DNA from 4 places in the Bariatricus sp. HCP28S3_A4 genome. Region 1 is predicted to be linked to each of the others. Evidence: predicted binding sites of a transcription regulator. Region 1 holds the regulator's gene; each other region holds the start of a gene.
The links. Region 1 encodes Rex, which represses fermentation and respiration genes when NADH is low (regulators of the CRP and FNR family bind a similar motif). Its sites were predicted from a motif close to ATTGTTAANTANTTAACAAT; they were not measured.

Region 1 (7,528 bases):
CAAAGTTTTTAGTGTTCTGCCAAGCCCCCGGATGAGATCTTCAGCAAGCACACTGTAGGATCCACATTCTTCTCTTGCCGTATCTCCGGCAAGGCCGTGCAGATATACTCCCAACACAGCCGCGTCAAAAGTCGGGAGGTTCTGAGCCATCAGGCCTGCAATCGTTCCTGCCAGCACGTCACCGGAACCGGCCTTCGCCATTGCTGCATTTCCGGATGAATTCAGAAACGTCGGATGTCCGCAAGCTGCGACGAGTGTTCTGCTGTCTTTCATGGCACAAACGACCTGCATTTTTTCAACAAACTCACGTAGAAGAGCGTTCCTATGATTCTTTAGTTCTGCAACAGGATATCCTGTCAATCTTGACATTTCTTTCATATGAGGTGTCAGCACATACTGTTCTTTCTGGCGCGCCCATTTTCTTCGCTCTTCTTCGGTAAATTCCGCAAGAAGATTGAGACCGTCCGCATCAATCACACACGGCTTCCGGTTCATTTCCAGCGTCATTTTAAAAAGTCTCCGCGAATACTCTGAAATTCCAAGTCCGCATCCGATGCAAACCACATCTGCCCATTGAAGCAGATCTGGAAGTTCCCGGAAACAATCTAAGGCCATCTCATCATAAGTCGTGATAATAGCTTCCGGCAGAAGCTGCTGAAGAATCTGTCTGTTGGATTCTTCCGTGTATATCCGTACAAGGCCTGCGCCTACCATGTACGCCGCATGGGCACTTAAGTACGCTGCCCCCGACATTCCCCTACTTCCGGCAATAAGAAGAACCCTTCCATAGCTTCCTTTATTGGAATCCGGCTTTCTCTCCGGCATCCTGGAAATCACATCCTGTTTTTCCAGCATAAAATAAAGATCGTCCCGGTTTTCAAAGCCCGGATCCGTAATGCCGATATCCTTTACCAGTACTTTCCCCGCATACTCGGAACCCGGAAAGAAAACCTGACCTGCCTTAGCGTATGCAAACGTGACTGTCAAATCAGCCCGGAACGCACATCCCAGTACTTCCCCGGTGTCAGCGGAAATTCCGGACGGAGTATCAATCGCAACTTTGTATCCCTGATACCGGTTCATTTGTTCAATCACATTCTGGTAATGTCCTTCGATATTTCGGCAAAGCCCGATTCCAAATACGGCATCTATAATAACACTATATTCCTTCTCCGGTAAAGTGTTTCCTACAGACACGCCCAGATTTTCCAGAATATGCATCTGCTGCTTCGTTTCTTCACTCCTGGATTCCAATTTTCCGGCAAAACACACATCGACCCTTTTTCCTTCTTCGGCAAGCAGTCTTGCCACCGCGAATCCGTCTCCACCGTTGTTGCCGGAGCCGCATACCACCAGTGCATAGGACAGATCAATCTGCTCTTCTTTCATTGCAGCCATACACTGAAGCGCCGCACGTTCCATCAGTACCAGCGAAGGAATCCCGATCTCATGAATCATTCTTCCGTCCGCCGCTTTCATCTGTTCAGCTGTCAATATATATTTCATATTCTCACCTTCCAATACGCAATAAAGAGCCCCGCAGCCGGAACTCTTCTCTCATTACGCCGATTCAGGCAAAATGTGTGTAACACATTCTGTCGAATTATGAATTATCTGTATGTTCCATATTATAACGTGTTATATTGTATGAAAGTCTCATCAGACTCTCCGATAAATGCACGTTCTCAACAATAATATTATCCGGAAGATTCAAATCTGTATGTGCAAAATTCCAGATCGCCCGCACACCATTATCAACCAGAACATTCGCAACATCTATGGCTCTTGTCTTCGGAATCGCAAGTACTCCGATTTCAATATCATTCTTCTGAATAAAATCACTCAGTTCATCCATCATCCGGATCTCCACACCGCGGATCGTAATTCCCACAAGTCGTGGATTCACGTCAAATAATCCTTTTAATACAAAACCTCTTTTTTCAAATGCTGCATAATTAGCCAGTGCCTGTCCAAGATTACCGGCACCGATAATGACCATGTTATGTTGGTTGTCCAGTCCCAGAATTTTCCCTATTTCCGTATATAAGTATTTTACATTATACCCGTATCCCTGTTGTCCAAATCCACCAAAATTATTAAGGTCCTGACGAATCTGGGATGCAGTTACTTTCATTCTCTTGCTCAAATCGTTGGAGGATATTCGTTCCACACCGTGTTCCAGCAATTCGCCAAGATAACGATAGTATCTCGGAAGTCTTCTGATTACTGCCTGAGATATTTCTCTTTCTTCCACCTGACATCCACCTTCCATTCTTATTCTAAATTTCATTATATAAAAATGACATAAAAAAGTCAAACTTAATAGTTGTTTTTTATTGTATTTCCGATATAATGAGGTAGACAGTACCTATTTCTACAGTATAAGGAGGTTTGAAAATGATACTGGCATGCCACAATTTAACGAAATCCTTTGGGGAGCAGGTTATTGTGAATAAAGGCTCCTTTCATATAGAAGACCGTGAGAAAGCGGCGCTGGTCGGTCTGAACGGCGCCGGGAAATCCACAATTTTGAAAATGATCGTCGGTGAATTGAATAGTGATGACGGTGATGTAATTCTTACCAAAGGAAAAACAATGGGCTATCTTGCCCAGCACCAGGACCTGATGAGCGGGAATACCATTTACGAAGAAGTCCGCACCGCCAAATCTGAGATTATCGAAATGGAACGTCAGATTCGTGCACTGGAACTGGAAATCAGTACGCTGACCGGTGACGCACTTCAGATGAAACTTGACACTTATCATAGACTTACCGCTGCATTTGAACGTGCTGACGGCTATTCTTATAAAAGCGAACTGGTCGGTGTTCTTAAAGGCCTTGGGTTTACTGAGGATGAATTTCAGAAACCGGTGGACGCCCTTTCCGGCGGCCAGAAGACACGTGTTTCCCTCGGCAAACTTCTGCTGACGAAACCGGATATTTTGCTGCTGGATGAGCCTACCAATCACTTGGATATGAATTCAATCGCATGGCTTGAGAACTACCTGCTGAATTACTCCGGTGCAGTGCTCATCGTCTCCCACGACCGTTATTTTTTGAATCGTGTCGTAACGAAAGTGCTGGAGATTGAAAACGGTACACTGATGACATATATGGGAAATTATTCAGATTATGCCCAGAAGAAACAGCAGCTCAGAGACGCAAGGCTGAAAGAATATCTGAATCAGCAACGGGAAATCAAGCATCAGGAGGCAGTCATCGAAAAGCTTCGTTCCTTCAACCGGGAGAAATCAATCCGACGTGCGGAAAGCCGGGAAAAGCTGTTAAACAAAATCACACCTGTTGAAAAACCGGTTGAGCTGAATACCGATATTCATTTAAGCCTGGAGCCTTCCTGTGTGAGCGGGAACGACGTGCTTCGCGTTGAAGGCCTTGGAAAATCATTTGCTCCCCAGGTCCTTTTTCAGGATGTCAGCTTCGAGATTAAGCGAGGTGAACATGTAGCCATCGTAGGTGATAACGGAACAGGGAAAACGACACTGCTTAAGATTTTGAACAATGTGATCGCGGCGGATTCGGGAAGCTTTACACTGGGAACCAATGTACATATCGGTTACTACGATCAGGAACATCACGTACTTCACATGGAAAAAACGATCTTTGAAGAGATCTCCGATGATTATCCGACACTTACGAATACACAGATCCGGAATGTTCTAGCTGCATTTTTATTCACAGGCGATGATGTATTTAAGATGATCGGTGATTTGAGCGGCGGAGAACGCGGACGAGTATCTCTTGCAAAGCTGATGCTCTCCGAGGCGAACTTCCTGATTTTGGACGAGCCTACGAACCACCTGGACATCGCTTCGAAAGAAATTTTGGAAAATGCATTGAATGAGTACACCGGAACCGTACTTTATGTGTCCCATGACCGTTATTTCATCAACCAGACAGCCACGCGTATTCTTGACCTGGTGAACCATACTTTTGTAAATTATATTGGAAACTACGATTACTATCTCGAAAAGAAAGAGGAACTCACGACGGCATACGCCGGTGGCAATATTTCAGACAAGCAATCTACGAATGAAGGCACTTCTTCAATGTCCCAGTCCAAAATGAGCTGGCAGGAACAGAAAGAAGAACAAGCAAGAATCCGGAAGCGTCAGAACGAACTGAAAAAGACGGAAGAACGCATTACCCGGCTGGAAGAACGAAACCAGGAGATCGATACGCTTCTTATGCAGGAAGAAATCTATACCAATTCCGTCCGGTGTCAGGAACTGGCAAAGGAAAAGGCTGCAAATGAAGAAGAGCTGGAAGAACTCTATGAAAAATGGGAAGAGCTGGCTGAATAACTGTTAAAAACGCGCCTTATCGGCGCGTTTTTCCTGTTTTTATTTACAATCTCTCAGCGATCGCTTTGATAAAATCTTCGCTGTTCAATACAGTCGGATTTGGAAGCGTCGTGATCAGTGCAAGATCTTTAGTCATATTTCCGCTTTCAATTGTATCGATCGTTGCCTTTTCCAGCTTATCGGCAAAATCCATCAGCTCCTGATTTCCATCCATCTCACCACGTTTTCTGAGTGCCCCCGTCCATGCAAAGATCGTTGCCACGGAGTTAGTAGATGTTTCTTCTCCTTTCAGGTGCTTGTAATAGTGCCGCTGTACCGTTCCGTGTGCTGCCTCATATTCATAGTATCCTTCCGGAGATACCAGCACGGAAGTCATCATGGCCAGTGATCCGAATGCGGAAGAAACCATGTCACTCATCACATCACCGTCATAGTTCTTACATGCCCAGATATAACCGCCTTCAGACTTCATCACACGTGCTACGGCATCGTCGATCAGCGTATAGAAATACTCGATTCCGGCTTCTTCAAACTTCTCTTTGTAATCTGCATCAAAAATCTCCTGAAAAATATCTTTAAAGGTATGGTCGTATTTCTTGGAAATCGTATCTTTCGTTGCAAACCAGAGATCCTGTTTCGTATCCAGTGCATAGTTAAAACAGCTTCTTGCAAAACTCTCGATTGACTGATCAATATTATGCATGCCCTGAACAATTCCGGATCCGGTAAAATTATGAACCAGCTCTCTCGTCTCGGTTCCGTCCTCTGCGGTATAAACCAGTTCTACCTTTCCGGCACCCGGGATCTTCATTTCAGAACCTTTGTAAACATCCCCGTAAGCATGTCTTGCAATCGTGATCGGCTTTTTCCAGTTCTTTACACAAGGTTCAATTCCTTTTACAACGATGGGTGCACGGAATACAGTACCGTCAAGGATCGCACGAATGGTTCCATTCGGGCTCTTCCACATTTCTTTCAGATTATACTCTTTCACACGGGCTGCGTTCGGAGTGATCGTTGCACATTTTACTGCAACCTTATATTTCTTCGTTGCGATTGCAGAATCCACAGTAACCTGATCGTTTGTCTCGTCTCTGTGTTTCAGGCCCAGATCATAATATTCTGTCTTCAAATCAATATACGGAAGAAGAAGATGCTCCTTGATCATCTTCCACAGGATCCTTGTCATCTCATCTCCGTCCATCTCAACAATTGGTGTCGTCATCTGAATCTTGCTCATGCTTACTCTTCCTTTCTTTTGCCTGTTATTCCTGCTCAATATGAAGATTCTCCATAACATTCAGGATATGAATATGTGCCAGTTCTTCTGCACGGTCCGCATCTCCGGTCCGTAGTGCATTCAGGATCTCCCGGTGTTCTTCCAGAGATTTTTTTGCCCTGTCTTCTTTCTTCACGGATCGTTTTCTTGCCACCTGAACATATTTATGAAAATCAGAAAGAATATGTCTGAGTATCCGGCTCTGACTTGCGTCATAAAGAACCTCATGAAACTTTCCGTCAAGTTCTGCAAGCTGTTCGGCATTTCCACGATCCAAGTGGTATTCTGTAAGAAGCAGGACTTCTTCCATTTCCTGAATCTGCTCCTCTGAAATGTGCTCAGCCGCCCAACGTGCACATAGGCCTTCAAGCATGGAACGCGTCATATAGATATCATGCACGTCCTTCTCCGTAATGCCCGTCACATAGGCCCCTTTGTTCGGAATAATGTGAACCAGCCCCTCCAGCTCCAGCTGACGGAGTGCTTCCCGAACCGGCGTCCTGCTGACTCCAAGTTCCTTACCCAGTGTTGCTTCTCGTAATTCTTCATTTTCCTTAAATTTGCCTTTCAGAATGTCCTCGCGGATCTCCTGAAAAACCTGTCCCCTCAGTGAATATTTATCCATGATTCTGCTCCTGAAAACTATATTTTTTGTTGGGGTCAATATAAAATCTGACCCAAGTAAACCTGGCCCATTTTTGTATCATTGTATACAACGATACATTTATTGTCAATAGGCTAGATTATTTTTTCTGCTACATCCGTTTTTCATACTTCATCAATGTCTTGATGTATTTTACCAACTGCTGGTATCGCATTTCCATCGTCTGTGCATTTTCTGTAAAATCCATACTCTGCGCAGCGGCGGAAAGGAATTCATCTGTGAGTTCTGTTTTATATTTTTGAAGGAACCGCAGTTTTTCTTCGTTGCTGCTCAGATCAAGAAATCGCATGATCAGACTCTGTTCCTCCTCATCCGCCACTGCGGTCTCTTCCTCCAGTTCAAACCGATATTCCTGATCTGCATCCGGGAATTTTCTCTTATCGACCTGCTCCAGAAACATTTCCAAAGGTCGTGCAAATACCGGATGTTCTCCGTAAAGTCCTTCATAGACGACAAGCTCTTCTGCACGCTCTGTATGCTTTGCAATTGCAAGTACGCGATAACGATTCCCTTTAAAATGTCTGTAACACTCACCGACTTTCGGCATTCTGCCTTGTTTCATGATTCTCATCCCTTATCTAATAGAGTTTGGCACTGATTGTTTTAGGACGGAATCCTTCTCGCTCCAATGCCTGAATAATTCTGTTTTTGTGTTCCGTTCCAAATGCTTCCATGGTGACTCTGAGTTCAACGGCAGCATTTCGATTAATGCTGACAAACTGATTATGCTCCAGTTTAATTACATTTCCCTGTTCATCAGCAATTGTCTTTGCGACGCGCACAAGTTCACCCGGTTTATCCGGAAGAAGTACGGATACAGAAAAAATACGGTCTCTCTGAATCAATCCATGCTGTACGATGGATGACATGGTAATGACATCCATATTACCGCCGCTTAAGATACAAACAACCTTTTTGCCTGTCAGATCCATCTGTTTTAAAGCAGCCACAGAAAGAAGTCCTGAGTTTTCGACAACCATTTTGTGATTCTCGACCATATCAAGGAATGCACCGACCAGTTCATCATCTTCTACTGTAAGGATATCGTCTACATTTTCCATAACATACTGAAGCGTCTTTTCACCAACTGTTTTTACAGCGGTACCATCTGCGATCGTATTTGCGCTCGGAAGAGTCACAACATGGCCTGCCGCTACGGCCGCTTTCATACTGGCTGCTGCTGCCGGTTCCACACCGATCACTTTGATCTTAGGATTCAGCATTTTCGCAAGTGTAGAAATACCCGTGATCAGTCCGCCTCC
Region 2 (7,528 bases), on a different contig from region 1:
TCCATAATACTGTTCCTTTTTCTTCCTTACTGGATTCCAAAATATCGGTCCATTCCATTCGCGACACCGGTCACGATCTGGTTCTGATATTCATCCGTTGCCATCCGTTTATCTTCCTCCGAATTCGTCATATACCCCATCTCGAAGATTGTGGTCGGCACTTCAGCCCAGTTGATCCCGCTCATCGTGTCCGTCTCCCAGACCCGTTCGATTCTTGCACCTGTCGCCTCGACGGCACAGTTCAGAATACACTCCGCCAGATTCCTGCTCTGTGAATAAAGTGCGCCGTTATACGGGTTTTCCGGAGTCTGGCAGATCGTCATCATCCCCTGTGCACTACCGGAATCAGAACCGTTTGCATGAATATGAATAAAGGCATCCGCCCCGTCCTCATTTGCCATCTTTGCGCGCTCAGCATTGGAAATGTTTACGTCGTTCGTCTCGCGGATCATCAGCACCCGATACCCACGGTTTAAAAGCTCATCCCTGAGTTTCAGAGAAACCTGCAACGTCAGTTCGTACTCAGGAATTCCTGTTACAATGCCGCTTGTTCCGCCTGCAACCTTTGCCTTGGTCTGGGAGGCTCCCGGCCCGACCGGCTCCTGTTCGCTGTTTCCCTGCCTCTGATGCCCGGCATCGATGGCAATCAAATACCCATTCCTCGGATTGGTTTTGGGAGGTTCTGTATCTGCCTGCCCACCGTCTTTTCCGTGCTCTGGCGCGGCTTCCGTTTCAGTGTCCTTCCCGGATTCTTCCCCTTCTCCTGCCTGCGGATCCTCTGCGCTTTCTTTTTCTTCCTCTTCTATTGCCTCTTCTGTAATTTCCCGCTCTGTTTTGTTGCGTTTAGGTTCGCTCCCTGCGCCTGCCTTCTGACAGCCGGCACCAAGCACAGTAAGTGCCAGCGCCAGAATCAATAATCTCTTTCCTTTCATTCTTATCTGCATCCTTTTACATATGATATACCATCCGTCATTTCACATTTTGATATTCTTTGATTATCTTCATAATCTCCTTCCATCATAAATTGCTTTTCTTCTTCTGTCAATTCCATATCTTCGGTTGACGGAAGGGGCTGAAATAGTATATATTTTTATTAATGGAGTTATTGAAAATGCTGAGGAGACATGAACATGGCAAAATCAGAAACTACGAAATACCGACTGGCCGAATCCATCAAACAATGTATGAAGACCACCTCTGTCGATGACATTACCATCCGCCAGATCGTGGAGAACTGCGGGCTGACGCGTCAGACCTTTTACCGCAATTTTCTTGATAAATATGACCTGATCAACTGGTATTTTGATAAGCTTCTTCTGAAATCCTTTGAACATATGGGAAGCGGAGAGACGATATATGAAGGTCTGAAACGAAAATTTGATTACATACAGGAAGAACACGTATTTTTTGCTGCTGCCTTCCGGTCCGATGCACAGAATTCTCTAAAAGAACATGATTTCGAACTGATTTTAGAATTCTATTCCAATCTGATTCGAAGAAAGACCGGTCATGCTCCGGACAGCGAGATCCGTTTTCTTCTGGAAATGTACTGTCAGAGCTCCATTTACATGACGGTCAAATGGGTGCTGAGCGGCATGAAATCAAGCTCCGAAGAACTGGCACGCATGCTGGTAAAAGCCATGCCCGCCAGACTTGAGAAACTGTTTACAGAGCTGGATGTTTTATCATAACATACTGTTTTCAGAGACTTTCTGAAAAATAAATTCCAGAAAGTCTGCCTACTGATTGGAGGAGTAAAACTCTATCCACGCATCGTACATTTGTTCTGCATTTTCACATTGCCCCAGCTCCTCGGCAGCTGTATTTCCTGAAATATCCCAGACTAAATACATAGCAAGATAATCAATCAGACCACTGTACTGTCCATTATGATGTCCTTCAAGCAGCACAGGGATTGCATCTTCTCCCAGAGACTTTATATTTTCATAGTATTCATTATCCATATAGTCAAAAGGATTACTGCTGGTGGCATCACCCGTACTTACGCAGCCCTGCAAATTTTCCATAATCAATCCTTCTAATTCATTTTCACAGATGTCCTCACCGGCTGTTTCTGTATTTTCTATCGAACTCTTGGCATTTCCGCATCCTGATAAAAACGTAACTGCACTAACCAATATGATTATAAAAAACTTTTTCATTATTTCTCATGCACCTTTCTCCTGACGATGAAAAAGCACACTACCTGCATGGCAATCGTCAGAATCCACGATACAGGATAAGAGATAAACAGCACCGAAAGGGACCTGTAACGTGGGAAAATGCCAAATATCCACACAATTCGGGTTCCTACAGTTCCAACGATAGAAAGCATCATCGGCGCTGCGGAAAATCCCATGCCGCGCATGGCTCCCGGAAACAGATCCATAAATCCGCACAGAAAATACGTAAGTGTTGTATACGAAAGGATCTCCATTCCACAGCGGATCACTTCTTCATTCTCCGTATAAATTCTTAGAATCTGACTGCCAAATATGTAAGATCCTCCTCCAAGTACCAGCGCAACAATCATACTCAGAATCATACAGTCCACCAGAATCTTATCCATTCGCTTCCATTTTCTGACTCCGTAATTCTGGCTTGTGAAACTCATGCATGCCTGCGTCACCGAATTGACCGACACAAAAAGGAATCCCAGAATATTATTTGCCGCCGTATAACCTGCCATTGCGATCGAACCGAACGAATTCACCGAGGACTGCAGAAGCACATTGGAGAAATTGATGACCGTACTCTGTATCCCGGCCGGCACACCTACCTGGAATATCTGTTTCAAATAGCAGCCCTTCAGCATGAGTTTGGAGAAGCGGAACTGATAGCTTCCTTCTGACCGATATAGACAGCGCAACACCAAAATACAGGAAATCATCTGGGAAAACACGGTCGCAATCGCAACCCCCGCAACGGCCAGATGGAACACGATAACCAGAATCATATTCAAAACCGCATTGATCACGCCGGATATGATCAAGAAGATCAGAGGACGTTTTGTATCGCCGACCGCCCGCAAAATGGCTGCCCCGTAATTATATAACATAAAAAAAGGCATCCCCAGAAAATAGATACGCATATAAAGTGTGGACTGCTCGATAACGTCTGCCGGTGTCGCCATCAGCTCAAGTGCAAATTTTGAAAAAAATATTCCCACAAAGACCATCACGATTCCGCTGATTGCGGCAAATGCGATCGAAGTATGAACCGTTTCCGACATCTGCCGGTCTTTTCCCGCGGCAAAAAACCTGGCAGCCAGTACATTTGTCCCAAGTGAAATCCCCATAAACAGATTCACGAACATATTGATCAGCGCTGTGGTCGAGCCGACCGCCGCCAGTGCCTGACTTCCCGCGAATCTCCCCACCACAATGACATCTACCGCATTAAACATCAGCTGCAGAATCCCGGAAAGCATAAGCGGCAATGAAAAAGAAACCAATTTATCCATAATGGTGCCATTACACATATCAATCTCATATTTATTCTTATTCAAATCCTCATCCCCCTTTACCACTAATCACTATAAGTCAATTCTTCGGAAATGTCAATTTTCCCGGAAGCCCTTTCGGCTTCATTTCAGAATTTTTCAAGATAATTATTTGTCAAAAGTTACAGATTCTTCATTCTGTAACTTTCTTTCGGAGCCAAATATTGTTAAAATAATATCAGAAATAAAAAGTAAAGGAGAAATTAAAAATGGCAAACAGAATTATGTTGAATGAAACTTCTTATCATGGTGCAGGTGCTATCGCTGAAATCGCAACAGAAGCAAAGGCACACGGATTCAAAAAAGCATTCGTATGCTCAGATCCGGACCTGATCAAATTCAACGTTACTTCCAAAGTAACAGATATTCTTGACAAAGAAGGACTTGCTTATGAGATCTATTCTGACATCAAGGCAAACCCGACCATCGAGAATGTTCAGCATGGTGTTGCAGCTTTCAAGGCATCCGAGGCAGACTACATCGTTGCAATCGGCGGCGGTTCTTCTATGGATACTGCAAAAGCAATCGGCATCATCATCGCTAACCCGGAATTTGAAGATGTAAGAAGTCTGGAAGGCGTTGCTCCTACCACAAAACCATGTGTACCGATCATCGCAGTTCCTACAACAGCAGGTACCGCTGCAGAAGTAACCATCAACTACGTTATCACAGATGTTGAGAGAAAGCGTAAATTCGTTTGCGTAGACCCACACGATATGCCAATCATCGCAATCGTTGACCCGGATATGATGTCTTCTATGCCGAAGGGACTGACCGCATCAACCGGTATGGACGCTCTGACACATGCAATCGAAGGTTATACCACCAAAGGCGCATGGGAAATGACTGATATGTTCCATCTCAAAGCAATCGAGATCATTTCCAAATCGCTCCGCGGCGCTGTTGCCAACACCAAAGAAGGCCGCGAAGGAATGGCACTCGGCCAGTACATCGCAGGTATGGGATTCTCAAATGTTGGTCTTGGAATCGCTCATTCTATGGCTCACACTCTGGGCGCTGTTTATGACACTCCGCATGGTGTTGCCTGCGCAATGATGCTCCCGATCGTTATGGAATACAACCAGGAATGCACCGGCGAGAAATATCGTGAAATTGCTCGCGCTATGGGCGTAAAAGGTGTAGACGAAATGTCCGAAGCAGAATACAGAAAAGCTGCGATCGATGCAGTACGTCAGCTCTCTGAAGATGTTGGAATCCCAGCTAAACTGGAAGCCATCAAAGAAGAAGATCTTGACTTCCTGGCCAAGTCCGCTCATGCAGATGCATGCGCACCTGGGAATCCGAAGGATGCTTCTGTAGAAGATCTGAAAGGATTGTTCCGGAAGGTTATGTAGGGGTTTTAGTCCGCCGCAGGGAGGGTGTGAAAGGAGTCGCTCCGAGGCTCTACTCCCTGCGACTTGTGAAATCGAAGATGTAAACAGAATCCCGGTGTAGTCGGCAAATGTGCCTCCTGCACCGGGATTCTGACATCTTCGGTTCCCAATTCTCCGGTCGTGCCGCTTAACCTCCGCTCCTTCCTTTCACACCCTCCCTACGGCTCACTCAAACTTCCTATACATCGAATAGGGGCGATGGGGGACGCCTTTGCTGCGCTCGGCTGGGATTGGGAGTTTTATGGGGAGAAGCTTCAGGTGCTTAGGAAGAAGAGGAATCTGACTCAGGAGCAGTTGTTTGTATCGCGGGCGGCGATTTCGAAATGGGAAAATGGACGGGGCTTTGCTGTTCTGGGATTATGCCAGCTGATTCGCAGGAAAAGTCTGTTCAAAGTGGATCAAGACATCCTGGCCGGTCTCCTCCTCTCCGCAACCCTGGTCAGCCTCTATCACGATCTCTTAGAACTATCATCTCAAACCAAACATTAACCCTCCCCCCATACAATTCCCAGTGACAGGCAGCCCTCCTAGGCTGCCTGAATGCGTCCCTTCCACACCCACCAAGTTCTCCCGTCTTGAACCTACCAGGAATCAGGCATACTCTGAATGCAGAGGTTAAGCAGAGGAGGCGGAAAACGCAAATCCTACAGCATGTAAAAAAAACTGAGATGCGAGCCACACTTGGCGAACATCTCAGTTTTTACTACATGCTGTTGATTTGCGGTTGCAGCCTCCGGCGCGTCGGCGCATTCAGAGTATGCCTGATTCCGTCCCTCAAGACAAAGAACAAACCTCCTCTGCCAGCTCCCATATCTCTTCCCGTCCCTGCTTCGTCTCCGCAGAAAACGGAATCACAACCGTCCCCGGCTGAAGCTTAAGTCCTTCCTTGATTGCTTTCACCTGCTTCTGGATCTGACTTCTCTTGATCTTATCCAGCTTTGTCGCAATAATGATCGGGTTGTATCCCTGCGCCACGATCCAATCGTACATCATCTTATCATTCGCTGAAGGATCATGCCGGATATCGATCAGAAGAAAGACTGCTTTCAGCTGTTTTGATCCATGCAGGTATCGCTCGATCAGCTGTCCCCACTGGATTTTTTCCTGTTCCGATACTTTCGCATAGCCATATCCCGGCAGATCCACCAGATAGACCGCTTCATTGATATTATAAAAATTAATGGTCTGCGTCTTTCCCGGTTTTGCCGAAATGCGCGCATACGCTTTCCGGTTCATCAGTGCATTGATGAGGGAGGACTTTCCTACATTTGACTTCCCTGCAAATGCGATCTCAGGCAGCTCATTGTCCGGCAGTTTACTGGTGATTCCGCATACTGTCTCCAGATTTACATTCTTAATAACCACTCTCCATTCACCTCCCTATTCCGCACAGATTTCCGACCCTGCGCAAACATCCTTCTCATAACAGTCTTCTACTCCTTCGCAGGCATCCTTTTCCACACAAATCGCGTGTTCCAGCACTTCCCTCATATGGGCCACCGGTATGATTTCCAGTCCTTTTGTAATCTCTGAGGAAATCTCTTCCACATCTTTCGTATTTTCCTTCGGCACGAGAACCGTATGGATTCCTGCGTTCTTGGCCGCCAGAAGTTTCTCCTTGAGCCCGCCGATCGGTAATACACGACCACGCAGTGTAATTTCACCGGTCATCGCAAGATCTGCGCACACTTTCTTCCCGGTGATGGCGGAGAACATCGCCGTGGCCATGGTAATTCCGGCTGACGGTCCGTCCTTCGGAACAGCGCCCTCTGGTATATGAATGTGAATATCATGTTTTTCAAAGAAATCCGCCGGTACATTCTGAGCCTCGCTGATGGAACGAATATAACTGATTCCGGTCCGGGCAGATTCTTTCATAACATCGCCGAGCTGTCCGGTCAGCATGATCTCGCCTTTCCCCGGCATTACATTGACTTCGATCTGAAGGGTGTCACCGCCCACACTGGTCCAGGCAAGTCCACGAACGATACCGACTTCATCCTCTGCATTTGCCATCTGATAGGTATATTTCTCCTTGCCTAGGTATTTCACCAGATTCCTCTCCGTCACCTGGATTCGTTTCTTATCGTGTTCAAATATCTCTTTTGCTGCCTTTCTGCAAATATTTCCGATCTCACGTTCCAACTGACGCACGCCCGCTTCTTTCGTATAATTTCTTGCCATTTTCCAGACAACACCCTTGCTGATCGTAAGCTGGTCTTTGGTGAGTCCGTGTCTCTCCAACTGCTTCGGAATCAGATGTTCTTCTGCGATATGAAGCTTCTCGTTCTCTGTATAACTGCTGATCTCGATCACTTCCATACGGTCCAGAAGCGGCCTTGGAATCGTCTGCAGTGTGTTCGCGGTCGTCACGAATGTCACTTCGGAAAGATCCAGCGGAACTTCAAGGTAATGATCCCGGAACTTATTGTTCTGCTCACTGTCCAGCACTTCCAGCAGTGCAGAAAACGTATCACCTTTATAGTCTGTGCTGACTTTATCAATTTCATCCAGAAGCAGCAGCGGATTTTTCACACCGGCCGCCTTGATTCCGTTTGCGATTCTTCCCGGCATCGCGCCCACATAAGTCTTCCTGTGCCCGCGGATCTCCGCTTCATCTCGCACACCACCC
Region 3 (7,528 bases), on a different contig from region 1:
TATCCGAGATATGGAACGGGAAGATCTGAACATTATGAGTGAATTCCTGCTGATGGCAGCCACGCTTCTGGACATTAAGTGCCGTATGCTCCTGCCGAAGGAAGTCAACGAAGAGGGCGAAGAAGAGGACCCGAGACAGGAACTGGTGGAACAGCTCCTCCAATATAAGATGTACAAATATATGTCTTATGAGCTTCGGGATCGTCAGGTAGACGGAGAGAAGATTTATTACAAGGAGGAAACGCTTCCCGATGTTGTCAAGAGCTATGTCGAGCCTGTGGATCTGGATGAGCTTCTCGGGGATCTAACCCTTTCGAAGCTGAATGACATTTTCCAGGAAGTATTAAAACGACAGACGGAGAAGACGGATCCAATCCGAAGTAAATTCGGAAAGATTGAGAAGGAAGAAGTGACATTGCCTGAGAAACTGAATTATGTGGAAGAGTATGCGAAAGTACACCGCAACTTCAGCTTCCGGGATCTACTTACTAGACAGGCATCCAAGGTCCAGGTGATCGTTACATTTCTTGCAATATTAGAACTTATGAAAATCGGAAAGATTACGATTTATCAGGAACATACGTTTGATGATATACTGATTACCTCGAACGAGAATGAAGGGGAACATAATGAAGATTAAACAGCTGCAAGGCATAATCGAGGCGATTTTATTTGCCATGGGTGATTCGGTTGAAGTCAGCAAGATCGCTGCGGCAATCGAACAGGATGTGCCAACTACAAAGAAAATCATTCACAACATGATGGACCAATATGAGAAGGAAGGCAGGGGAATCCGCATCATTGAACTGGAGGATTCCTTTCAGCTTGCCACGAAGCCGGAAATGTATGAGTATTTGATCCGGATCGCCAAGCAGCCAAAGCGCTACGTCCTCACCGATGTCATGCTGGAGACGCTTTCGATCATCGCGTACAAACAGCCGGTTACCAGACTGGAGATCGAGAAGATCCGTGGTGTGAAATCAGACCATGCCGTGAATAAACTGATCGAGTACAATCTTGTCTGTGAGGTGGGAAGGCTCGACGCACCGGGGCGACCGTTGTTATTCGGAACCACTGAAGAATTTCTTCGAAGATTCAGCGTAACGTCGCTGGATGAGCTGCCGGGAATCGATGCGGAGAAGATGGAGACATTCAAAGAAGAGGCCGAAGACGAAGTTCAGCTGAAGCTGGATATATAACCGGGACAGAGGTATTATACATGTAAAAAGCAGAAAGCTGCAGAAATTGTAGGAAACAGGATCATTCCTGTATACATTTTCTGCAGCTTTTTTAGTTGCAGTGCAGACTCCCCAAAAGGTTCGGTAATCAATAGCTTCATAGAGAAATTGGAAGAAAGAAGATGCATGGAGAAAAGCACCCGTTCATACGATAGGATAGAGGAAAATAATGTCCTCAAGAGGAGCTATGATATGATTCGAATAGGGAGATGTGCGTAATGAAAAGAATCCGGAATCTTATATCGGTCACCTGCATTTTCATCATATCCATTAATCTCATCGTGATGCCGCAGCTTGCCGGGACTGAAGAAATACTCCATGCGCTGGCTTCTGACGAGGTATGGGAAGTGAATCAGGCATCTCAGGAATCAGTGAAGGAAGAAGAAGCAGCAGGTTCCCTGCCGGAAGAGCTGCAGAATCTGCATGCCATTTCCGCTGTGCTGATGGATGCTAAGAGCCGGCGTGTCCTGATCTCGAAGGGCGGGCAAACCATGCGGCCGATGGCAAGCACGACAAAAATCATGACCTGTATCCTTGCCCTGGAAGCGATGAACGCGGAGAATGAAAGCGCGGAGAATGAAGGTACACAGATGGAAAGTGCCGGGGAAATTGTAACCGTATCGAAGAATGCTGCTTCTCAGCCTAAGGTCCATTTGCAGATGGCAGAAGGAGAACAGTATTATCTTGAAGATCTCTTGTATTCCCTGATGCTCGAATCACACAACGACAGTGCAGTTGCCATCGCCGAGCATATTGCTGGCAGTGTGGAACAATTTGCCGAGAAAATGAATGAAAAGGCAAAAGAAATCGGGTGTACCAATGCCCATTTTGTGACGCCAAACGGACTGGACGCGGAAGATGACGGCGGAAAGCACAGCATTTCGGCTGCCGATCTGGCAAGGATCATGAGCTACTGCATTCTCGAATCACCAAAAGCAGAAGAATTTCTGGGGATCACCCAGCAGAAAAGCTATTCTTTTTCCAATGTCGAAGGGACAAGGAATTTTACCTGCACAAACCACAACTTGTTCCTGGATATGATGGAGGGAGCCATTTCAGGAAAAACCGGGTTTACAGGAGAAGCAGGGTATTGTTATGTGGGAGCACTGGAGAATGGCGGAAGAACCTTTGTCGTTGCGCTTCTGGGCTGTGGATGGCCCAATAACAAAAGTTATAAATGGGTTGATACCAAGAAATTGATGCAGTATGCGCTGAAGACGTATCAGTACCGCGATGTATGGAAAGAGCCGGCGCTCAGGGAAATTACCGTGGAAAATGGAATTCCGGATGATCAGGAGCTGTTTGGGGATGCAAAATCCACGCCGGTCCTGCAGACAGAGGAAGGAAAACAGAAGGAACTGCAGGTTCTTTTATCGGAGTCGGAACAGGTAGAGGTGACTGTCTGCCAGGAAGAAACAATGCAGGCACCGGTGACGAAAGGAACAGAAGCGGGCTATGTATGCTATACTTTGAATGGAGAAGTACTAAAAAAGTACCCTCTGGTCATTGAAGAGGAGATTCCGGTGAAAAACTATGCCTGGGTATTCCGAAAAATCTGTAAAAAATACATGATGATAAATTAGATCAATTAAATTGCTTAAATTTGTCGCTGGACTTTATAATATAGATGTGTTAGGATATGTGAGTATAACAAAATAGAGCAAGAACATTGACGAATATTTATGAATTTTGCGCGAAGACTGAAAAATTCCTATAATTCAGACAAATTACATTCTTGAGTATTTATAGAAGGAGAGAACACGATGAAGAATTTTGAAAAGTATGAAAGACAATATTTTATGCCGCCGGAAGTCAGTTATGACTGGGCGAAGAAGGATTACATTGAGAAACCACCGATCTGGTGCAGTGTGGATCTGCGTGACGGCAATCAGGCACTGATCGAGCCGATGAGCCTGGAGGAGAAGCTGGAATTCTTCCAGTTGTTAGTTAAAGTCGGATTTAAAGAGATCGAAGTCGGTTTTCCGGCAGCATCCGAGACAGAATATCAGTTCATGCGCACTTTGATCGAGAAGAATATGATTCCGGACGATGTGACCGTACAGGTACTGACTCAGGCACGTGAACATATCATCAAGAAAACATTTGAAGCAGTAAAGGGAGCGCCCCATGCGGTTGTACACCTTTACAATTCGACATCCGTTGCTCAGCGTGAGCAGGTGTTCCGCAAGAGTAAAGAGGAGATCAAGAAGATCGCGATCGACGGAGCGAAACTTTTGAAAACACTGGCTGATGAGACAGAAGGAAATTTCACCTTCCAGTACAGTCCGGAAAGCTTCCCGGGAACCGAAGTGGATTACGCAGTGGAAGTGTGCAACGCCGTTCTGGATGTATGGCAGCCGACCCCGGATAAGAAAGCAATCATCAACATTCCGACAACCGTAGAGAACGCAATGCCGCATGTATTTGCAAGCCAGGTAGAATATGTAGACAAACACCTCAGCCATCGCGATGGCGTGATCCTCTGCCTGCATCCACACAATGACAGAGGATGTGGTGTGGCAACCGCAGAGCTTGGTGTACTTGCCGGAGCAGAGCGTATCGAGGGAACGCTGTTTGGAAATGGAGAACGTACCGGTAACGTGGACATTATCACACTGGCTATGAACATGTTCTCACACGGTGTTGATCCGGGACTGGATTTCTCCAACATGATGGAAATCCGTGAGACCTATGAGCGTCTTACCAGAATGCATGTTTACGAACGTCAGCCGTATGCAGGAGATCTGGTATTTACCGCATTTTCCGGATCCCATCAGGATGCGATCGCGAAAGGTATGGCCTTCAGGGAAGAGAAAGAATGCGATAAATGGACGGTTCCGTATCTGCCGATCGATCCGAAAGATGTGGGACGTACCTATGACAAGGATGTTATCCGTATCAACAGCCAGTCCGGTAAGGGCGGCGTCAACTACATATTAAAGCAGAACTTCGGTATCAATCTGCCGAAGGAGATGAAGGAAGAAGTGGGATATCTCGTAAAAGATGTATCCGACAAGGCTCACAAAGAGCTGACTCCGGAATGGGTTTACCATATTTTCGAGGACAATTATGTCAATTACAAAGGTGTCTTTACGATTGATGAGTGTCATTTCAAACAGGAAGACGGAATCCTTGCGACAGCAACCATTTCGCATGCGAACAGCAAACGGATCGTGACAGCATCCGGTAATGGACGTCTCGATGCGGTAAGCAATGCGATCAAGCAGTATTTCAACATCAGCTACGAGCTGTCCTTCTATGAAGAACATTCTCTGACAAAGGGATCTTCTTCCAAGGCATGTGCATATGTCGGTATTATCTGCAACGGACATACATACTGGGGAGTCGGCATTGATGCAGACATTATCCACGCATCCATCGATGCACTGGCAGTTGCGGTTAATAAAATTGAAGAGATCAAAACAGCAGATGAGTGTAAGGACGAACGTATGCTTGAGATCATGAATTATATTCAGGCAAACTATCTGGATGTTTCTCTGGATGACCTCTCTGAGAAATTCTTCCTTTCCAAGCCGTACCTGTCCAAATACATCAAAGAAAAATCAGGTATGACGTTCGGGGACATCGTAAAGAAAGTCCGTATGAAAAAAGCCAGAGCCATGCTTAAGAGCAGCAGTATGACCGTGGAAAATATCGCGCTTTCTGTTGGATATCAGAACGTGGAGCATTTTAACCGGCTGTTCAAAAAAGCGTATAATATGACACCGGTACAGTTCCGGAATCAGAAATAGGTGACAAGGGGGCGAGTGACTAGGGGTGACGGGTGACCGGTGACCCTAGTCACTCGTCCCATTGTCGCCTTTGGTCTTTTTTTAATACAATGTGAAATTATTAACGAGTTATTCGCGAAAAATGTTGCAGTTTCCAGAAAATACAAGTATAATAAACTCGGCAGAAAATTTGGTTTATATTATAATTATAAAATGGAGGGCTAGATTTATGAGTAACACAACAACATCAAATCCGGCAGGCATGAGAATTGCTGCATTGCTTGATTCGGGAAGTTTTGTTGAAATCGGCGGAGCAGTAACAGCAAGATCGACAGATTTCAACATGCAGGAGAAAGAGACTCCGGCAGATGGTGTCATTACCGGTTATGGAGTCATTGACGGTAATCTTGTCTATGTGTACAGCCAGGACGCGACTGTTTTAAAGGGCGCGATTGGTGAGATGCATGCAAGAAAGATCGCACATATCTATGACATGGCAATGAAGATGGGTGCACCGGTCATTGGACTTATTGATTGTGCAGGTATGCGTCTTCAGGAAGCAACAGACGCACTGAATGCATTTGGAAGTCTCTACTACAAACAGGCAATGGCTTCTGGCGTTATTCCACAGATTACTGCTATTTTCGGAAATTGCGGCGGTGGACTCGCAACAGCTGCAGCACTGACTGATTTCACATTTATGGAGACAAAGGGCAGATTATTTGTGAACTCTCCGAATGCAATCGTCGGAAATGAAATTAAGAAATGTGACACATCCTGCGCTAAGTTCCAGAGCGAGGAATCCGGAATGGTGGATGCAGTCGGAACAGAAGAAGAGATCCTGGAAAATATCCGTGAACTCGTATGTATGCTTCCGGCAAATAATGAGGATAACGATTCTTATGATGAATGTACCGATGATCTGAACCGGATCTGTGAAGATATTGAAAATGCAGCCGAGGACCCATCCATTGTTCTGTCAATGCTTTCAGATAGCGGCGTTTTCTTCGAAACAAAGAAAGAATACGCAAAAGATATGGTGACCGGTTTTATCCGTCTTAACGGAATGACCGTAGGAGCAGTGGCAAACCGCTCAAAAGTATTTGATGAAGAAGGAAAGGCAGCAGAAGAATTCGACGGTTCTCTTTCAGCAAGAGGATGCAAGAAAGCAGCCGGATTTGTGAAATTCTGTGATGCATTTGGAATTCCGGTCCTGACACTTACCAATGTAACAGGATTCAAGGCAGCTGTATGTTCGGAGAAGAATCTTGCGAAAGCAATGGCATCACTTACCTATGCATTCGCCGATGCAACCGTACCGAAAGTTACTGTTGTAACCGGAAAAGCATACGGAAGCGCATATGTGACCATGAACAGCAAATCCATCGGAGCAGACATGGTTTATGCATGGCCGAACGCTGAGATCGGTATGATGGAAGCTGATATGGCAGCAAAGATCATGTACGTAGACGCGGATGCCGATACATTAAAAGAAAAAGCAGCGGAGTATCAGGAACTTCAGTCAAGCCCGCTTTCTGCTGCAAGAAGAGGCTATGTAGATACGATCATTGAACCGGCCGACACAAGAAAATATGTGATCGGCGCATTTGAGATGTTATTTACAAAGAGGGAAGAACGTCCTTCCAAGAAACACGGAACAGTTTAGTGAGGTGAAGCAAAGTGAAGAAAAAAATCAGTTTATTAATCTGCATTCTGGCACTTGCGTTTGCCTTTACCGGCTGCGGTAATGCGAAAGGAATCCAGTATGATCCGGAGACCATCGAGCAGAGCTGTGAACAGGTATTATATGTCGTTGCAAGCGGCGGTATCTCAGGTGAGCAGGTCAGCAGCATGTCAGACTGGAATCAGGGCTATCTGATGGCACAGTTTGAGTCCCAGACCGGCGTCCAGATGGAGGCAGAAGATTTTATTACTGCATTAGAAGGATGGAGTGCGTCAGCGGATGAATGCGGACAGTACATCAGTCACGGAGACTATGAATTCAAGACCAGCAGTACGACTCTGACGGTAACTGCACCGGCAGAATTCTCAGACAGAGAAGCTGATCTGGAGTTTACATTTGATGAGAATCTGAAGCTGGAGTCATTTACGGTAAATGCTTCCTTCAGCACGGGCGAGATTCTTAAGAAAGCCGGTTTGAATACATTATTAGGTATGGGAACTGTATTTTGTGTTTTGATATTCATGAGTTTTATTATTTCTCTGTTTAAATACGTTCCTGCATTAGTAGACAGAAAATCCAAAAAACAGGCGGAGCCTGCAAAAGCTGCTCCGGCTCCGGCACAGGCAGAAGAAGCCGCAGCAGAAGAGGAGATCGATGACACAGAGCTTGTCGCGGTTATCGCTGCAGCGATTGCTGCTTACGAAGGAACTTCTACGGACGGTTTCGTAGTACGTTCTATTAAGAGAAGAAAATCCAACAAATGGAATGCATAAATATAGTTGATATTCAGGAGGAAATAATCATGAAAAATTATACAATTACAGTGAACGGAAACGTATATGATGTGACAGTAGAAGAAAACGGAGCAGGAGCTT
Region 4 (7,528 bases), on a different contig from region 1:
TGCAATGTACTGGTCTCTTTCCGGCGCGCCTGTTTTAATTGCATCATGAATATTTACACTTTCAATTCCTGCAATATGAAGGCCGGCCGCTTCCACTTCTTCTTTCATCGCACGGATTCTCTCACGGCTCCACACTTCCCCCGGTGCCGTATCGTAAAGCGTCGTGATTACGCCCGTAACGCCCGGAATCTGGCGGATCTGCTGAAGCGTAACCGTGTCAAATTTGCTTCCGTACCATCTCAGTGTCATTTCCATAATTTTCATACCTTCCTTTTCTGAATCGATGTTTTACTTGTTGATTCTATTATTTTCCCATGCAAAATACCATTGATGAGGTTGCCCTATACATTGCAAAAATTGCGGTTTCATGTTAGACTAAATACAGTACTTCTCATTCGGAAAGGAGACTGTCATGAGAAAGAATTTACAGACCGCTTTCAGTACCAGGCAGTATATGGTAGCACAGGATTTTGAAATCTATTATTATAATGACCAGAACCTGGAAAAAGTAGCCCTGCACTCACACGATTATTATGAATTCTATTTTTTCCTGGAAGGAGATGTCAGTATCCAGATCGGTCAGGAAACATTTCCCATCAAATATGGCGATATTATGCTGATGCCGCCTCACATTCCGCACAAGCCGATCATCCACAGTCACGAAGTCCCTTATCGGCGGTTTGTGTTCTGGATCAGCCAGGAATACTGCAGCCATCTGCTGCAGCTTTCACCAGACTATGTCTATCTGATGCAATATGTTGAAACTTCCAAAACTTATCTTTTCCACAACGACCGGATTACATTCAACACCATTCAGTCGCTGATTCTCAGGCTGATCGAAGAAATGCACTCCGAACGGTTCGGCCGTGCTGCGCAGATTACTTTGTGCGTCAACGATCTGGTGCTTTTTCTCAACCGTCTGATCTATGCGAGAAATGTTCCTAGCTCACCGGGTGAAGAGCAGGATCTTTACCGGCAGCTCACATCCTACATCGAAGAGCATCTGGATGAGGATCTGCCTCTTGAAAAGCTGGCTGAGGAATTTTATGTAAGTAAATATCATATCGCACATGTTTTCAAAGACAGGATCGGCATGTCGATCCACCAGTATATCACGAAAAAAAGGCTTGCCCTCTGCAAGGAAGCCATCCTTGGAAATGCTAATATTTCTGAAGTTTATCAGGCTTACGGATTCGGGGACTACTCCAGCTTTTTCCGGGCATTTAAGAAAGAATACGGAATCTCCCCGAAAGACTATCGAGAAAAACAGCTGACAAAATATGATTAATTCGTTGTAAGCTTTTTTCAGCCGTGCTATACTTTATCCTGCAAATTACATGAAACCAGTTTAAAGGAGTATGAATCATATGAATCCTATGAATTTATTTCAAATTAAAAAACTCTGGAACGAGTTCACTGCCCGTCATCCAAAGTTTCCGAATTTTATAAAAGCCGTATCCCAAAATGCCATCCAGGAGGGTACGATCCTGGAAATCCAGGTCACCTGCCCTGACGGTAAGAGCTTTGCTTCCAACCTGAAAGTAACTGCCGAAGATCTGGAAATGCTCCAGATGCTCCGGCAGTTACAATCCTGATTTAGAAATATAATACTCCAAAGAAGGCAGCCGAGGCGTACTTGAATTTCCCTCTCTACATTATAAAAAAACGCCCAGACCATATGGTCTGAGCGTTATTTTGATATAATAATAATTCCTACTGGAAGTCAATTACATCGATCCATCTTGAAAGGAATGCTTTCTCTTCTTCAATTCCCTTCGTAAGCTGTACTGCTGCCGCAATCGGAAGCCATTTCTGTACATACTGTTTTGCTGTATCGCTCTTCTTGCAGAACAGATCCAGATACAGATCTGCAAGTTTCTGATTCTTTAATGCAAACTGCAGATACGTGATCGCAGCATCCCCACTTGCATTTCCCTGTGTAGCATGTGACCAGTCTACGATGGTCATGGTTCCGTCTTCTGCTACAATTACGTTGCTCGGGTTAAAATCGCCGTGGCAGAGCTTGGTATGCTTCGGCATAGAATCCAGTCTGGTCTGAAGCTCATAACGTGTTGTAGCATCAACAGTTTCTTTCAGAGTTTCAATCTTACGTGCGAATTTATCCTTCTGAAGCGTCAGACGCGGAGCTTTTTTTGCATGCATGGTAAGCTGAAGATCCACAAACTGCTCCATGTATTTTTCCATATTGACCGGATCATTTTCCATGATCTCTTCCATGGTCTTTCCTTCTACATATTCAATCTTAAGAGCCCACTCTCCGTCAATCTGGGTTACTTCCAGAACCTTTGGAATGTTCAGTCCGCTTTCTTCCACACGTGCCTGGCACAGAGCTTCGTTAAATACATTTGCTTTTCCGTGTTCCGGTGTGAACACTTTTATGATCTGATCCCCTTCTCTATAAACAACCTTATACGGACGGGTTACAACTACATCTTTATTCATTACATTCATGGTAGACATCCTTTCTTTTAAACTGATTTATACGTCTAAAAATATCTGCATTTACCTATTTGTTTTCTGTACCATAGTAAGCTTTCAGATAGATTTCTTTCAGCTCTGACATCAGCGGGTATCTCGGGTTCGCACCTGTACACTGGTCGTTAAATGCCTGCTCTACCATGTCATCCAGAGTATCCAGGAAATATTTCTCATCTACACCGTAATCCTTGATCGTCGGTTTGATCTCGATCGTTCTCATCAGGTCTTCCAGTTTAGCAAGAAGTTTTTCAAATACTTCCTGATCGTTCTTTCCGGTCAGACCTACAAAACGTCCGATTTCAGCATAACGCGCCAGTGTGTGCGGATACTGATACTGAGAGAATGTACCCATCTTTGTCGGTACCTCAGCACTATTATAACGCATTACTTCTGTAAGTACCAGCGCATTTGCAATACCATGCGGCAGGTGATGGAATGCACCTAATTTGTGAGCAAGTGAGTGGTTTACACCAAGGAATGCATTTGCAAATGCCATACCGGCCATGCAGGATGCATTTGCCATATGATCTCTTGCTTCCACATCATTTCCGTCTTTGTATGCGCGCGGCAGGTAATCAAACACGAGCTTGATTGCCTTCAGTGCAAGGCTGTCTGTATAATCGGAAGCCATAATAGAAACATAAGCTTCGATTGCATGTGTCATTACGTCGATACCTGACGCACAGGTAAGTCCTTTCGGAGCACTCATCATATTGTCTGTGTCAACGATTGCCATGTTCGGCATCAGTTCGTAGTCAGCAAGCGGCCATTTGATTCCGGTCTCTTTATCTGTGATGATTGCAAATGGTGTTACTTCTGAACCGGTACCTGAAGAAGTCGGGATCGCAACGAAATATGCTTTTTTACCCATCTTCGGGAAGGTGTAGATTCTCTTGCGGATGTCCATGAAGTCCATTGCCATATCGTCGAAGTCTGCATCCGGATTTTCATAAAGAACCCACATAACTTTTCCGGCATCCATAGCAGAACCACCACCAAGTGCAATAATGCAGTCCGGCTCAAATGCACGCATTGCTGCAGCACCGGCTTTAGCAGATGCAAGGGACGGATCCGGTTCTACATCAGAGAAGCATGTATGAACAATTCCCATCTGGTCTAATTTATCTTCAATCTGTTTTGTATATCCGTTTTTGTAAAGGAAAGAGTCTGTTACGATGAAGCAGCGTTTCTTGCCCATAACGGTTCCGAGTTCATCCAGTGCAACCGGCATACATCCTTTCTTGAAATATACTTTTTCAGGTGTTCTCATCCAGAGCATGTTTTCTCTCCTTTCAGCAACGGTCTTGACATTGATTAAGTGTTTTACTCCAACGTTTTCAGAAACGGAGTTTCCGCCCCATGAACCACATCCAAGTGTCAAAGATGGAGCCAGTTTAAAGTTGTAAAGATCGCCGATACCACCCTGTGAAGATGGTGTGTTGACAAGGATACGGCAAGTTTTCATTGCTGCTGCATGTTTTGCCATTTTTTCTTTTTCATTCGTATTAATGTACAGAGAAGAAGTATGTCCATATCCGCCGTCTGCAACAAGCTGTTCAGCTTTGGCAAGTGCTTCGTCAAATGTTTTTGCTTTGTACATCGCAAGTACCGGAGAAAGTTTCTCATGAGCAAATTCTTCACTGATATCTACAGATTCCACTTCACCGATCAAGATCTTCGTCTCTTCCGGAACAGTTACGCCAGCCATCGCAGCAATTGTAGCTGCTTTCTGACCAACAATCTTCGCATTCAGTGCGCCGTTGATGAGAATTGTTTTTCTTACCTTCTCAATCTCATCACCTTTCAGGAAATAGCATCCTCTGTATTCAAATTCATCTCTGACCTGTTTGTAAACACTTTCCAGTACCGTAACTGACTGCTCAGAAGCACAGATCATACCATTGTCAAATGTTTTGGAATGGATGATGGAGTTCACTGCCAGGCGGATATCTGCTGTCTCATCAATGATAACCGGAGTGTTTCCTGCTCCGACACCAAGTGCCGGTTTTCCTGAAGAGTACGCAGCCTTAACCATTCCCGGGCCACCTGTGGCAAGAATAATATCAGCATCCTGCATAACCATATTGGTCAGCTCCAGACTCGGAACATCGATCCAACCGATGATTCCTTCCGGTGCACCTGCTTTTACTGCTGCTTCCAGAACGAGTTTTGCCGCAGCAATCGTAGACACTTTTGCACGCGGATGTGGGCTGATGATGATTGCATTTCTTGTCTTCAATGCGATCAATGTCTTAAAAATCGCTGTCGAAGTAGGGTTAGTAGTAGGAATAACTGCGGCAACAAGTCCGATCGGTTCTGCAATCTTTTTAATTCCGTATACCGGATCTTCTTCGATCACACCGCAGGTCTTTGTATTTTTATAAGCGTTGTAAATATACTCTGATGCATAATGATTCTTGATTACTTTGTCTTCTACGATACCCATTCCGGTCTCTGCAACTGCCATTTTTGCAAGTGGGATACGGGCCTTATCTGCTGCTGTAGCCGCAGCCTTGAAAATCTTGTCTACCTGCTCCTGTGTATAAGTAGCAAAGACTTTCTGTGCTTCCTTCATCGCTTTCATTTTCGCTTCCAGCGCTTCCGGGTTGTCGATTATGGTTGGGATGTTGGTTTCCTGATTTGCCATTTTGAATCCTCCTGTAATGAAATAATGGAATCATAGTAGTTTGCTTATTGTTAATTAATTAACAATCTTTATAATGCTATTATATTGGATTCTATTTCTTTTGTCAACACAAATTGTTAAATAAATAACGATTTCAACATTATGCATAATCAAACGCCAAAATCGCATAAAACACACAGCATATTTACCATTCTTTTTGTATCTGCATTATTCCCCACAGCCCGTATCCGGCAAGGATCAGCTCCAGAATAAGAAGGATTCTACCCAGACTGTCCGGAACAGAAAAGAGCATAAGTCCATATCCCCACATATTAAAAACAATATGAAGTGCAATCCCCGCCGCCAATGTGTCATATTTTCTTACCACATAACCGATCAATACTCCGATAACTCCGGCACAGATTCCCTGCGCCAGATTCAGATGGTAAATACCGAACAGTATCGCCTGCAAAAGATTCGCGATCCAGAACGCCAATCCTGCTTTTTCAAAATAATGGTGGATCAGTCCGCGGAAAATCAGTTCCTCCACAATCGGAGCCAGAAGAACTGTATAAAATATAATCGCAAGAGACATCGTTCCCATTCCCGAATTTCCGAGCAATTGTTCATAATCTTCCAACGCCTTTGGAAGCAGAATTTGTATGGCAATCATCATAAGACTGCTGATTCCCTGGACCCCTATTCCGACTGCCGCCAGGTAAAGCGGTGCTCTTCGAACTTTCCCTACATCCTGCACCGGGGAAAACCGGTATCCTGTCTCGAACCGATACCAGATTCCGATCAGCATGATCAAGATCAATGTGATCGGCACTGCATTAACTGCAAGTGTCGGAGCTGTTCCCAGAATCTGATATGACATGATATTCATCAGCGACTGAAGCATCAGTACTGCCGGCAATACCAGAAATCCCAATACAAACGCCGTCACCCTCTGCTTCCATGATTTATATTTCCTATTCTTCACACGCCAAGTCTCCTTTCATACTTCCTCGGTATCCCGTCATATAACGGTTCATATTATCCGTTATTTTATCACCTTTTTTTCACTCGTACAACGCCAATTTCTATACAGTCGTATCCCCTGATTCTTATGGATTCCACCCGCGGGAACATTGACTGTACCTCCCGCAAATGTTATACTGTATCATAATACAAAGCACCACTGAAATGAATTCATCATACAGTCTATTTAAGAATCAGGGGGCTGTCTATGTCCAAAGAAAATTATTTTCAAAAAGCACTATCCAATTTTACATTTGAAGTAGCAAGCGACGGTGCCATCCGCCATCTGGCCGGGCACGGATATACCGTCCCCCAGATATCCAAAAAGCTTAATTTTCCCACACCTTATGAACGCATTCAGCGAATCGTATGGGAATCGATGCTGGACAACCGCATACTTCTTCTGGAAGAGCCCGGAAATGCAGGCATTCACAAAAAAATCTCCTACATTCAGGATAGGGACAGCTACGGAAGAACCAGCTTCCGTCAGGTTATTGTCAGTGAAGCTACGCTGCCGGAGATTCATTGGACTACCTATACTTATGATCCCGATACACATGGTCCACTTTCCGACTTACTTTCCGCAAAATATGCTGCAAATTCTGAAGATGCCTATGCATCCTGCGATTTCGGTCTGCGGCTTTTGAAAGATCCTGCAGGATTCTCAGACTCTCTCAAGGTTCTGGAGGAAAATCAAAGAGAGTATATCCTCGGTCTTCCCTGGGTAAGCTCCGTCGTCTACCACCGGCTCGATTTGCGGATGCGGACGATTCTTGTCAGATTATATGAAAATGACCTCTATCAGGGATGCTGTTATTTTGGAACAACCGGCGAGAAAGTTATTTTGAACTGAATTGCCGGAAAGCTTTTTTATCTTTAGGGTAAGTGCAATGACGTTCGTTGTATGTGCATGGTAAATGACTCTGTGCGCACCATTGGTTGCCAACTTTTTCACTTCATGATTCATAAGATGGCTAGGCAGTTCACTGGTCGGTCTTCCTCCGTTTACCAGGCCCCAGCAGATTCTGTAATTTTCACCTTTTTCATCCAATTCTATGATACAGATGCTGTCTTCCGGATCCAGGATGACGTTGCGGAAATATTTTCCGCTTCCTGTTACCATGAAGAATTCTCCTGCCAATTCAGGCACAGAAGTTCCGATTTCTTTCCATTCTCCGTCAAGACTGAGATATTCTTTTACTTCTTCAACCTCTTCCTCTTTCATGCGGTAAGACAGGTTTCCGCCATTTCTCTCATGCCATCCCTGCTCCCATCCGTCATTACACATACGAATAAATCCCTGTACAAATTTTACATCCATAATACTCATAATCTTTTCTCCTTCCAAATTTAGTTTCTCTTGCTGAGTACTTCTGCTTC

Region 2: a site for Rex is predicted at 3,666-3,685, ahead of fucO (lactaldehyde reductase). Genes of this name have one in related genera too.
Region 3: a site for Rex is predicted at 5,079-5,098, ahead of ACTNBF_RS10025 (acyl-CoA carboxylase subunit beta). Genes of this name have one in related genera too.
Region 4: a site for Rex is predicted at 5,193-5,212, ahead of adhE (bifunctional acetaldehyde-CoA/alcohol dehydrogenase). Genes of this name have one in related genera too.

What each region holds. Positions count from the first base shown of each region.
Region 1 is NZ_JBQHSE010000013.1:43,443-50,970, forward strand. Features, by position in the region: gene ACTNBF_RS08460 (NAD(P)H-hydrate dehydratase) at 1-1,506, opposite strand, end outside; gene ACTNBF_RS08465 (redox-sensing transcriptional repressor Rex) at 1,604-2,254, opposite strand; gene ACTNBF_RS08470 (ABC-F family ATP-binding cassette domain-containing protein) at 2,398-4,323, shown strand; gene ACTNBF_RS08475 (NADP-dependent isocitrate dehydrogenase) at 4,367-5,563, opposite strand; gene ACTNBF_RS08480 (GntR family transcriptional regulator) at 5,589-6,227, opposite strand; gene ACTNBF_RS08485 (DUF1653 domain-containing protein) at 6,358-6,828, opposite strand; gene ilvA (threonine ammonia-lyase) at 6,845-7,528, opposite strand, start outside.
Region 2 is NZ_JBQHSE010000022.1:740-8,267, forward strand. Features, by position in the region: gene ACTNBF_RS11305 (N-acetyltransferase family protein) at 1-5, opposite strand, end outside; gene ACTNBF_RS11310 (N-acetylmuramoyl-L-alanine amidase family protein) at 27-932, opposite strand; gene ACTNBF_RS11315 (TetR/AcrR family transcriptional regulator C-terminal domain-containing protein) at 1,131-1,691, shown strand; gene ACTNBF_RS11320 (hypothetical protein) at 1,740-2,162, opposite strand; gene ACTNBF_RS11325 (MATE family efflux transporter) at 2,162-3,481, opposite strand; gene fucO (lactaldehyde reductase) at 3,712-4,857, shown strand; gene ACTNBF_RS11335 (helix-turn-helix transcriptional regulator) at 5,095-5,385, shown strand; gene yihA (ribosome biogenesis GTP-binding protein YihA/YsxC) at 5,671-6,261, opposite strand; gene lon (endopeptidase La) at 6,277-7,528, opposite strand, start outside.
Region 3 is NZ_JBQHSE010000018.1:3,806-11,333, reverse strand. Features, by position in the region: gene ACTNBF_RS10045 (segregation and condensation protein A) at 1-640, shown strand, start outside; gene scpB (SMC-Scp complex subunit ScpB) at 630-1,199, shown strand; gene ACTNBF_RS10035 (D-alanyl-D-alanine carboxypeptidase family protein) at 1,457-2,821, shown strand; gene ACTNBF_RS10030 (2-isopropylmalate synthase) at 3,002-4,990, shown strand; gene ACTNBF_RS10025 (acyl-CoA carboxylase subunit beta) at 5,199-6,635, shown strand; gene ACTNBF_RS10020 (OadG family transporter subunit) at 6,650-7,426, shown strand; gene ACTNBF_RS10015 (biotin/lipoyl-containing protein) at 7,456-7,528, shown strand, end outside.
Region 4 is NZ_JBQHSE010000002.1:153,673-161,200, reverse strand. Features, by position in the region: gene uxuA (mannonate dehydratase) at 1-255, opposite strand, end outside; gene ACTNBF_RS01790 (helix-turn-helix domain-containing protein) at 413-1,288, shown strand; gene ACTNBF_RS01785 (hypothetical protein) at 1,368-1,595, shown strand; gene ACTNBF_RS01780 (phosphotransferase) at 1,714-2,472, opposite strand; gene adhE (bifunctional acetaldehyde-CoA/alcohol dehydrogenase) at 2,528-5,146, opposite strand; gene ACTNBF_RS01770 (lysostaphin resistance A-like protein) at 5,331-6,110, opposite strand; gene ACTNBF_RS01765 (hypothetical protein) at 6,357-7,001, shown strand; gene ACTNBF_RS01760 (class II aldolase/adducin family protein) at 6,930-7,478, opposite strand; gene ACTNBF_RS01755 (L-rhamnose isomerase) at 7,499-7,528, opposite strand, start outside.